3 regions of the Streptomyces sp. NBC_01216 genome follow, and region 3 is predicted to be linked to each of the others. Evidence: riboswitches for the same ligand, from Rfam matches in the RefSeq annotation. Region 3 holds a riboswitch; each other region holds the start of a gene.
What was found. A riboswitch is a leader RNA that binds a small molecule or an ion and turns the genes downstream of it on or off. The one in region 3 is predicted to bind cyclic di-AMP.
Positions count from the first base shown of each region.

Region 1 (3,478 bases), 1.4 Mb from region 3:
GCACGGGCGCCGCGTTCGGCCTCTCCGGAGCGCTGTTCCAGTCGGTCACCCGCAATCCCCTCGGCAGTCCGGACGTGATCGGACTCGGCGCTGGCGCGGGCGCGGGCGCGGCCGTCGTCGCCCTGCTCCTGCCGGACACCGTGCCGGTATCCGCCGGAGCACTCCTCGGCGCGGTCCTGGCCATGGTGCTCGTCTACGTGTCGACCGGGACCGGCTTCCGTAACCCGGTGCGCCTCGTCGTCGCCGGTATCGGCGTCTCCGCCATGGCGGTCGCCGTCATCCAGTACGTCGTCTACGCCGTCGAGCGGGACAAGGCGACCGTGCTCAGCGCCTACGTCAACGGCAGCCTGTCGGCCCGCTCCTGGGAGGACGCGACCACGATCTGGCTGGTCCTCGCCGGGGTCGTACCGCTCGCCGTGCTGCTCTCGCGGGACATCGGAATCGGCGAGATGGGTGACGACACCGCGGCGGCGCTCGGCGGCCGGCCCGCCCGGACCAAGACCGTCGCCGTCACCCTGGCGATCGTGCTGTCGGCCGGTGCGGTGAGCGTGGCGGGGCCGATCGCCTTCATCTCCCTGACGGCCCCCCAGATCGCCAAGCGGCTGTCGCGCGGATCAGGCCCCCAGCTCGCGCTGTCCATGCTGTTGGGCGCGCTGCTGCTGGTCCTGGCCGATCTCGCCGCCCAGCAGATGCCGCTCCTGGAGAATCTGCCGGTGGGCATCTACACGATGGCCATCGGCGGTCTTTACCTCGGCTACCTGCTGGTCCGCGAATGGCGGCGCGGCACGCTGTAGTCCGGGCGGCGCTGCCACCGCGTGCGTCCCCACCCGCGTCCCGAGGGGCCCGCGCCGCATCGCGGGCGCGCGGACGACAGGGGGGAAGGCCCTGACCCCCGAGCGGTCAGGGCCTTCCTCCTGTCGCGGTGAGAGCCTGTCGATCGAAGGTCACCCGACAGGCTCTGAGGCGGCGCGCCCGTCAGGAAGCGCCGTCGCCCCGGTCAGTAGGCGCCGAAGACGTTGTCGATGGAGCCGTAGCGGTCGGCCGCGTAGTTGCAGGCGGCGGTGATGTTGGCGACCGGGTCGAACAGGTCCATGGACGTACCGGGCACGTGGTAGGCGAGGAACGTCGGCTGGATGACCTGCAGCAGGCCCTTCGAGGGGGTGCCGGCCGCAGCGTTGGAGTCCCAGTTGTTCACGGCCTGCGGGTTGCCGGAGGACTCGCGCATGATGTTGCGGTGGATTCCCTCGTAGGAGCCGGGGATGCCGTGCTGGGCCATCACGTCCAGCGACTCCCTTATCCAGCCGTCGAGGTCGTTCGTGTAGTTCTTGGCCGCGACGGGAGCGGCGGCCTGCGTCTGCGGCGCGGGGGTGGTGCGCTGCTGGGATCGGCTGGCCCGGTCGGTGGACGTGGCCTGTGCCGGCTCGGCCGTCTTCGTCTTCGTCTTCTGCGCGGGTGCGGAGGACTTCGGCTTGGCCGCTGTGGAATTCCGGTGAAGCGTCAGCTTGAGCCCGGGATGAATAAGTGACGGATTGTCACCGACCGCGTCGTGATTGGCGCGGTAGAGAACCTTCCAACCGCCTCGGACGCCCTGTTCGTAAGCGATCATCGAGAGAGAGTCCCCCGGCGCGACGGTGTACGTCTTTGGGGTGGTGGCGGGTGCCGCCGGAAGGGATTCCGTGATCTTTTGAGAGACATTTGCGGCGGCGTTAGCCGTGGCAATGGCAGGAGTGATCTCGGGAGCCGCGTGGGCGGTGGCGGACGCGACCAGCGGAAGCGTCAGGGCGGCGCTACCCGTGCTGATCAGGGCGATACCACGGGCGAGCGGGCGACGCTTCGGGCGTCGGTGCTTACCGTTTGCAGGCATGACGGATTTCCTCTCCGGCGCCTGCGGGGTGAGCTGTCGGGTTCGGGCTGGAGATGCCCGGTCGCACAGGTGCGACTTCACCCCTAGCCGTTCCGGAGTCCGGACCGGCGAATACATGGGTCCCCCGCTCCTGCCGGCGGTGAATAGTGGGAATTGCGGATGGTGGCAGGATTCGGCGTTCCATCCGAATGGAGGTGACCGTAGGCGAGAAATGCCGTCGATAACAAGACGCTCCGAGTGGCCGGCGGGCGGGGCCGCGAAGGTGGAGGAGGCCCCGAATCTCCCTGAAACGCTGGGAGATGGGGTCCGTGGGCGGGTCACCGGGTCGCGTGCCCGTGAGTCATGTCACCTGGAAGAAATGTCCGACATCATCCGATAATTGCGAGCAAAGGAAGATTGATCCTTGGAGGGTAACTGGTCGTTTTATGGCTTTTTATGCGCGTGTTGAGGTCCCGGTGCGGAGGCGAGAGTCCGCCGGTGACCCGACCGCCGCACCGCGACGGACCCCACGAGCGCGCGCGGCGACAGCGCGGGCCGGTCTGTGGGCCTCGACTCCCCTGCCCCCGGTTCCCGAGGCATGTCCCCTCCCCGACAGAGCCGGCGTCCGGACACCTCGCCCGAGAGCAGCCTTAGGCTCATGAGGCCGGCGGACCGGCGGGCGCCTTCCCGCCCCAGGGGAGTGGCGGCGCCGACCCTCCCGTCAGCCGACGCTCACCGAGGGGTGCGCTCGCAGCCAGAGGCGGGCGTCCCACGAGAAGGAGTCCCATGGCCGAGGTACTGCTGTTCCACCACGCGCACGGTCTGACGGCGGGCGTCACCGCCTTCGCCGGCGAACTGCGCCGGCACGGCCACACCGTGCACGTGCCCGACCTGTACGAGGGCCGCGTCTTCGACACGCTCGAAGAGGGTGTCGGACACGCCCAGGCCCTCGGCTTCGACACGATCGTCGAGCGCGGTGTCCACGCCGCCGAGTCGCTGCCGGACGGGCTCGTCCTCGCCGGATTCTCCCTGGGCGTGCTCCCCGCGCAGCGGCTCGCGCAGACCAGGCCCGGCGCCACCGGGGCCCTCCTCTTCAGTGCCTGCATCCCCGCGGACGACTTCGGCGGCTGGCCGGACGGCGTTCCGGTGCAGGTGCACGGTATGGACGGCGACCCGTACTTCACCGGGGAGGGCGACCTCGACGCCGCCCGCGCGCTCGTCGCGAGCACCGGGAAGGCCGAGCTCTTCCTCTACCCCGGCGAGGAGCACCTGTTCGCCGACAGCACCCTGCCGTCCTACGACGCGAGCGCCGCGACCCTGCTCACCGAACAGGTGCTCGGCTTCCTCGGCGCCGCCGGATAGCGGTGTGGGGCCCCGGGTGGCCGGGACGGGGAGCGCCCACCGGATCGGCGTGTGTGCCTCCGGCCCCCGGCATGCCAGGATCGTGGCATGGTGCAGAAGATCATCGCGGCGTGCGACGGCGCGTCGAAGGGCAATCCCGGGCCCGCGGCCTGGGCATGGGTCGTCGCCGGGACGGACGGCGAGGTCGCGACCTGGGAGGCCGGTCCGCTGGGCAGCGCGACGAACAACGTCGCCGAACTCACCGCGCTCCAGAGACTCCTGGAGGCCCTCGAC
Region 1 covers NZ_CP108677.1:226,829-230,306, reverse strand. The annotation lists gene OG393_RS00955 (FecCD family ABC transporter permease) at 1-794, shown strand, start outside; gene OG393_RS00950 (transglycosylase SLT domain-containing protein) at 998-1,864, opposite strand; cyclic di-AMP (ydaO/yuaA leader) riboswitch at 1,868-2,052, opposite strand; partial or broken gene OG393_RS00945 (dienelactone hydrolase family protein) at 2,618-3,205, shown strand; gene OG393_RS00940 (ribonuclease H family protein) at 3,293-3,478, shown strand, end outside.
Region 1: linked by a shared signal. The riboswitch ahead of OG393_RS00950 (transglycosylase SLT domain-containing protein) and the one ahead of OG393_RS06905 (M23 family metallopeptidase) in region 3 are both predicted to bind cyclic di-AMP.

Region 2 (3,478 bases), 780 kb from region 3:
TCGAACCGCTCGGCCACGTCGTCGGGGTCGGTACCGGGGCGGATGATGTCGTTGCCGCCGGCGCAGAAGGTCACCAGGTCCGGGGCGAGCTCCTTCGCGCGCGGCACCTGCTCCGCGACGATCTGGTCGAGGAGCCGGCCGCGCACGGCCAGGTTGGCGTAACGGAATGCGTCGTGCTCCGGCCGTTGATCGGCGAGCAGGACCGCGAAGCGGTCCGCCCAGCCGAGGTACTTCCCGTCGGGCCCCGGGTCTCCGACGCCCTCGGTGAAGCTGTCACCGATCGCCGCGTACGACCCGAATGCGTGGATGTCTGTTGATCTCGAATCGTCTGCCACGGGAGCATTTTTCCCCCGGGGGTGTGACCTACGCGACCGTAAGGAGGGGTTGACGACAGGTGAGATACACCACCGGTCAAGATTGCGCCAAGCCGGAATACGCCGAGGCCCGGCACGCGGGGTGCCGGGCCTGACGGAGCGTCGGTGATCAGATGGCGGCGCCGTGCGCGCGCAGGTAGGCCAGCGGGTCGATGTCCGAGCCGTAGCTGGGGGTGGTGCGGATCTCGAAGTGGAGGTGCGGCCCGGTGGAGTTGCCGGTCGAACCGGACAGGCCGACCTGCTGGCCGCCGGTGACGGTCTGTCCGGCGGAGACGGACAGCGAGGAGAGGTGGGCGTACTGGGAGTACGTGCCGTCGGCGTGCCGGATGACGACCTCGTTGCCGTAGGCGCCGCTCCAGCCCGCGGAGTAGACGGTGCCCGGACCGACGGCCTTCACGGAGGTGCCGGAGGAGGCGATGAAGTCGACGCCGGTGTGGTAGCCGGAGGACCACATGGAGCCGGAGGCGCGGTACGGGGTGGAGATGCCGCCGCCGACCGGCGCGACCCAGCCGGAGGAGGAGGCCCGCGAGGACTGCGGGGCCGCCGGGGCGGCCTCCACCGCGGTGCGCTCGGCGCTGCGGGTGCCTCGGGTCTCGGCCGAGCCGGCGGAGGACTTCTTGGCCGCGGCCTTCGCGGCGGCCTTCGGGGCGGGAGCCTTGGCCGTCGACTTGGCGCCGAGGGTGAGCTTCATGCCCGGGAGGATCAGGGAGGGGTTCTCGCCGACGACCTGGCGGTTGTCGGCGTAGAGCTTCTTCCAGCCGCCGGCGAGGTGGTGCTCGGCGGCGATCTTCGACAGGTAGTCGCCGGGGACGACGGAGTACGTGCGGGGCTTGGCCTTCGCGGCCGGGGCGGCGGCAGGGGCCTGCGTCGCGGCGGCGGTGACGGCCTGCCGGGGAGCCGCGGCCGGAGCGGCCTGCTCGGCGGCGTGGGCGCCGGTCGCACCGAAGAGCGGCAGGACGACGACGGCGCCACCGGCTCCGGCGGCGACGAATCCGCGGGTGATCGGGTTGGCCTTGGGACGGCGGTGCTTACCCTTCGCGGGCATGGCGAATTCCTCTCCGTCGCCTGCGAGGTGAGCTGTCGGGTTCGGACTGGAGATGTCCGGTCGCGCTCTCACGCGACTTCACCCCGAGCCGTCCTGGACTGAAGGACCGGCGTACTACCTGGGTCCCCCGCTCCTGCCACACGTGGGTGGGTGCGAATTCCGGACGGTGGCAGGATTCGGCGGTCCGACCGGATTGAGCGTGACCGTAGACGAGCGGGGTCGGCGGGAACAAGCCGCCGCATTCCGCGGACATTCCGGCCTTCGATATCCGAAGGGAATTTCCGGTCACCCTGCGTGGATGACGACCCTTCTCCCTCCTTTCGCCGCAGGGGTGTCGCGAAAGACGATCAGGCACGGTCCGTCACGGCTATGACGCTGCTCACGCACCCGCCCCATCTCCCCCACAACCAGGGCGTGTTACCCCTAATGCATTAATTCGGACACAACGCCCATTACCGTCCCAGGGGTGTGTGGACCAGCCACATGCCGGGATGATTGCGCCAGGAACCGATCGCGCACGATCGAAGATCGTCAACACTCAGGAGCACTCGTGACGCAGCAGCTGCCACAGGTCCCGTCGACCGAACCCGAGCTGAGCGGCGTACGCAACTTCCGCGACGTCGGCGGCCTGCCCGCCACGGACGGCCGGTCCGTGCGGTTCGGGCGCCTCTTCCGCAGCGGCCACCTCGCACACGCCACCGGGGAGGACGCGACCTTCCTGACGACACTCGGCCTGCACACGGTCTTCGACTTCCGCAATCACGCCGACCGCAAGATCGAGGGCCCGGACGTCGAACTCCCGGGCGTACGGAACGTGAACATCCCGCTCAACGACCCGGCCGACGGCAAGGACTTCTGGAAGCTCGTCAGCCAGGGCGAGCTGCACCAGCTACGCGAGGCGCTCGGTGACGGCAAGGCGGCCGCCCGCATGTCCGCTTCGTACCGAAAGATGATTGTCGAACGCACGACGGAGCACAGCCACGTCCTGCACGCGCTGGCCGAGGACAGCGTCCCCGCCCTGATGCACTGCGCGGCGGGCAAGGACCGCGCGGGCCTGTCCATCGCGATCTCACTGCTCGCGGTCGGCGTGGAGCGCGAGGCCATCGAGGCCGACTACCTCAAGTCGAACGATCCGCACCGCCGCTACAAGGTGCGCCGCAGCTCCACCGCCGCGGACGCCATGTCGCCCGAGGTGATGGAGCTGCTGCGCCCGCTGTTCGACGCGCGCCTGGAATACATCCGGGCCGCGTTCGAGACGATCGAGCAGACCTGGGGCACGGAGGAGAGCTATCTCACGGACGGACTGGGACTCTCCCCGGAGACCCGCGAGCGGCTGCGCGCACGCCTGCTCACCGAGGCGTAGCCCTACTGGTTCTGCCCGCCGAGCAGGAAGAGCAGATAGAGGAAGCCCGCGAAGAGGTGCCCCGCCACCAGGTAGGCGAAGAGGCGCAGCACGAGCCCTTTCGGGAACTTCCCGGCCTCACGCTCCTCGCCGGTGACAGGTACAGACTTTTCGGACATGACGGCCCCTTCCGATGGGCTCAGCGCTGATGCGGTGCTCTTTCGCCGAGACACAGCTCGGCCACGGGGCTCTGCATCAGCGTGTGGACGAAGAGCAGTTCGGCGCCGTCGCGGGTGGCGGCGCCGATGCGGTGCGGGGTCAGCGAGTCGAAGTGCGCGCTGTCCCCCGGGTCGAGCACATGCACGGCCTCGCCCAGGGCCAGGCGCACCCGGCCGCCGAGGACGTGCAGCCACTCCTCACCGGGATGGACCCGCACGATGTCGGCTCTGGTGGCGTATGGCACGTGGACGCGGAGCGCCTGCAGGGCGCGGCCGGGGCCGCCCGCCTGGCGGTAGACCCAGCCGTCGGCCTCGACCGGTTCGGAACGGCCGGCCCGGACGATGGGATCACGCTCGGGCGGGGCCTCGCCCAGCAGCTCCGAGACCGTCGTACCGTAGATGCGGGCGAGGGCGAGCAGCATCGGCAGCGAGGGCTGCCGGCGGCCCGTCTCGAGACGGGAGAGATGGGCCGGAGAGAGCCCGGCCCGCTGGGCGGCGG
Region 2 covers NZ_CP108677.1:861,106-864,583, forward strand. The annotation lists gene OG393_RS03735 (SGNH/GDSL hydrolase family protein) at 1-335, opposite strand, end outside; gene OG393_RS03740 (M23 family metallopeptidase) at 484-1,419, opposite strand; cyclic di-AMP (ydaO/yuaA leader) riboswitch at 1,422-1,578, opposite strand; gene OG393_RS03745 (tyrosine-protein phosphatase) at 1,970-2,782, shown strand; gene OG393_RS03750 (DUF6126 family protein) at 2,785-2,940, opposite strand; gene OG393_RS03755 (helix-turn-helix domain-containing protein) at 2,961-3,478, opposite strand, start outside.
Region 2: linked by a shared signal. The riboswitch ahead of OG393_RS03740 (M23 family metallopeptidase) and the one ahead of OG393_RS06905 (M23 family metallopeptidase) in region 3 are both predicted to bind cyclic di-AMP.

Region 3 (3,478 bases):
GCCGAGGCCCTGATCGCGCCGGCCTTCGTCGAGACCGAGATCGAGCGTCTGGTCCGCAACCGGCTCGACGAGATCCCGCACGAGACGGCGAACCCGGGGCGCCGGGCCGCCAAGCAACTCTCCCGGGAGCTCTTCCCGGCCGGCTCGCGCATGTCCCGGCCGCGGCAGGGCACGGAGGAGACCGTCGCCGCGATCGACGCCGCCGCGGTCCGCGCCTTCTACACGGCGTACGTGAGGCCCGCCACGGCCACCGCCGTGATCGTCGGCGACCTCACCGACGTGGACCTCGACAAGATCCTCGCCGAGACGCTGGGCGCCTGGACGGGCGACACGGCCGAGGCCCGCCCGATGCCGCCGATCACGGCCGACGACACGGGCCGCGTGGTCATCGTGGACCGCCCCGGAGCCGTCCAGACGCAGCTGCTGATCGGCCGCGTCGGCGCCGACCGGCACGACCGTGTGTGGCCGGCCCAGGTGCTCGGCACCTACTGCCTCGGCGGCACCCTCACCTCCCGCCTGGACCGTGTCCTGCGTGAGGAGAAGGGCTACACCTACGGCGTTCGTGCCTTCGGCCAGGTGCTGCGCTCCGACGGCGCGGGTCACGGTGCCTCGATGCTCGCCATCAGCGGATCCGTCGACACTCCCCACACCGGACCGGCGCTCGACGACCTGTGGCAGGTGCTGCGCACCCTGGCCGCCGACGGGCTGACGGACGCCGAGCGGGACGTGGCCGTGCAGAACCTGGTGGGCGTGGCGCCTCTCAAGTACGAGACGGCTGCCTCCGTCGCAGCGACGCTCGCGGACCAGGTCGAGCAGCACCTTCCGGACGATTTCCAGGCGCAGTTGTACGCGCGGCTCGCGGAGACGGGCACGGTCGAGGCGACGGCCGCGGTCGTCAGCGCCTTCCCGGTGGACCGCCTGGTCACCGTCCTGGTGGGTGACGCCGCCGAGATCGCGGAGCCGGTGCGCGCGCTCGGCATCGGTGAAGTGACGGTCGTCAGCGGCTGATTGGGGCGGCCGGGGCACCGGCATCCCGGGCGGGAGGACCTCGGCGCAGCGGTATGCCGGGGTCCTTCGCTATGTCCGAATTGCAGGATTGGGTGATCGTATGCCCTGTGGCATGTCTTACAAACAAGCGTGTCTGTTTGGTGATTGAAAGACGGTCCGCTTAGCTTCGATCCGGCTGTCCGCCCGTTGCACCCGTCGCACCCGCGGCAATCGGACAGCCATCGCCGAGTCCCCGTCAGGCGCGAGCCTGGGGAGCCGGGGACCCACGCGAAGTCCCTGGGGTGAATCGGACGCCTTCGCCGCCGTGCGGAGGGGCCCGTAGGAGACCTTCCTGCTCCGAACCCGTCAGCTAACCCGGTAGGCGAGAAGGAAGGAAAGGAATCAGCCCCTCCATGGCATTCACCCGTGCCACCGGGAAACATCGTGCTCCGAGCCGTCTGGCGCGCCGTGGCGCGGGCATCGCCGGCGTCGCCACCCTCGCCACCACCGGCGTCATCGGAACCCTCGCCTCCCCGGCGCTCGCAGCCGACACGGAGGCCCCCTCCCTGGAGGACACCGGCCTCAACCAGGCCGTGGTCGCCGACGTCCTGGTGGACACGGTGAGCGTCCAGGCCGTCGCTCAGGAGCGGGAGGCCGTCGAGGCCATCGCCCGCGAGAAGGCCGCCGCCGAGGCCAAGCGCAAGGCCGAGGCCCGGGCCAAGGAACTCCGCCAGGCCAAGGAGCGCGCCGCCCGCGAGGCCGAGCGCAAGCGCCTTGCCTCCTTCCAGCTTCCCGTCGCCGGCTCGTACGTCAGCACCGGCTACAAGACCGGGGGTGCGCTCTGGTCCTCCGGCAGCCACTCCGGCGTCGACTTCCACGCCGCCTCGGGCACCAAGGTCGTCTCCGTGGGCTCCGGCACCGTGGTCGAGGCCGGCTGGGGCGGTGCGTACGGGAACAACGTCGTCATCCGGATGCACGACGGCACGTACACCCAGTACGGTCACCTCGCGGCCATCAGTGTCTCGGTCGGTCAGGCCGTCACTCCCGGTCAGCGGATAGGCGTCTCGGGCTCGACCGGCAACTCGACCGGACCCCACCTCCACTTCGAGGCCCGCACCACCGCCGAGTACGGCTCGGACATCAACCCGATCGCCTACCTGCGCGCCCGCGGTGTGAACGTCTGATCCCGCACGCGTCAGAAAGCCCCGGCTCGTACAGAGCCGGGGCTTTTCTACAGGCCAAAAGATATCCATGGAACCTCCGTGGCCTTCGGAAATGCCGCCCTCCTGCAATAGAGTCACCGCAAGGTCGGCGAACGGACGTCCACCGGATGGGTTTCGCGCGGATTAAGGCGGATTAAGGCGGAGGTCGAACATGCGCATTCCCGCGCAGTCGGTATGCACGGCGATCCGGGACGACATCGTCTCCGGGGTCTTCGAGCGTGGCACCCGGCTGACCGAGGAGCAGTTGGCACGCCGCTACGGGGTCTCCCGCGTCCCGGTCCGCGAGGCACTGCGCACGCTGGAGTCCGAGGGGTTCGTGGTCACCCGCCGGCACGCGGGCGCCCACGTCGCCGAGCCCACCGAACAGGAGGCGGCGGACCTGCTGGACATGCGGGTGCTGCTGGAGCCGCTGGGTGCCGCCCGGGCTGCCCAGCGCCGCACCGAGGCCCATCTCAAGGTGCTGCGCGGCCTGGTCAGGCTGGGACAGGAACGGGCCAGGCGAGGGCAGGGCGAGGATCTGCGCTCCCTGGGTGGCTGGTTCCACGAGACGCTGGCGCAGGCCGCCGGCAGTCCGGCGCTGACGGCGCTGCTCACCCAGCTACGGCACAAGATCGCCTGGATGTACGCGGTGGAACCGGCGCCCCGGCCCAGGGAGGAGTGGGCGGAGCACGGCGCGATCGTGGACGCGGTGGCGCGGGGCGACGCCGAGCGGGCGCGGGCCCTCACCGCGCTGCACGCCGAGCGCTCGCTGGCGCTGTACCGGCCCAGGCGCGGCCGTGTGAGGGCTTCGCAACCTGCCGTAAACACCGTGAGTATCCGGAATTAACAGCGGCGCCGTATACAAAGAGAGGTAATGCGGGGGCCTATTCGCGCTGCCCGGGAATCGGTTGATTCGTGTCATGCGATGCGCCGGGACGAGAAATGCGGCGTACCCACGCTCCCGGCGGGGAAAGGCGGGGTGCGCCCGGACGGCGCGCATGGAGTCCCTATCGTTCCCGAATAAACGAAAGAGCCGCACCCTCCGGAATCCGGACGGACGCGGCTCCCGCGGGCGGGCCGGTCAGACGGTCTCGGGCAGCTCCGAGAGGCCCTCGGCGACCAGCTTCGCCAGGCGGTCCAGAGCGGCTTCGGCGCCCTCGGCGTCGGAGGCGAGCACGACCTCCTCGCCACCCTGGGCGCCCAGGCCGAGCACCGCGAGCATGGACGCGGCGTTCACCGGGTTGCCGTCGGCCTTGGCGATGGTCACGGGGACGCCGGAGGCCGTGGCG
Region 3 covers NZ_CP108677.1:1,642,757-1,646,234, reverse strand. The annotation lists gene OG393_RS06910 (M16 family metallopeptidase) at 1-1,008, shown strand, start outside; cyclic di-AMP (ydaO/yuaA leader) riboswitch at 1,221-1,386, shown strand; gene OG393_RS06905 (M23 family metallopeptidase) at 1,401-2,171, shown strand; gene OG393_RS06900 (GntR family transcriptional regulator) at 2,362-3,036, shown strand; gene OG393_RS06895 (HPr family phosphocarrier protein) at 3,271-3,478, opposite strand, start outside.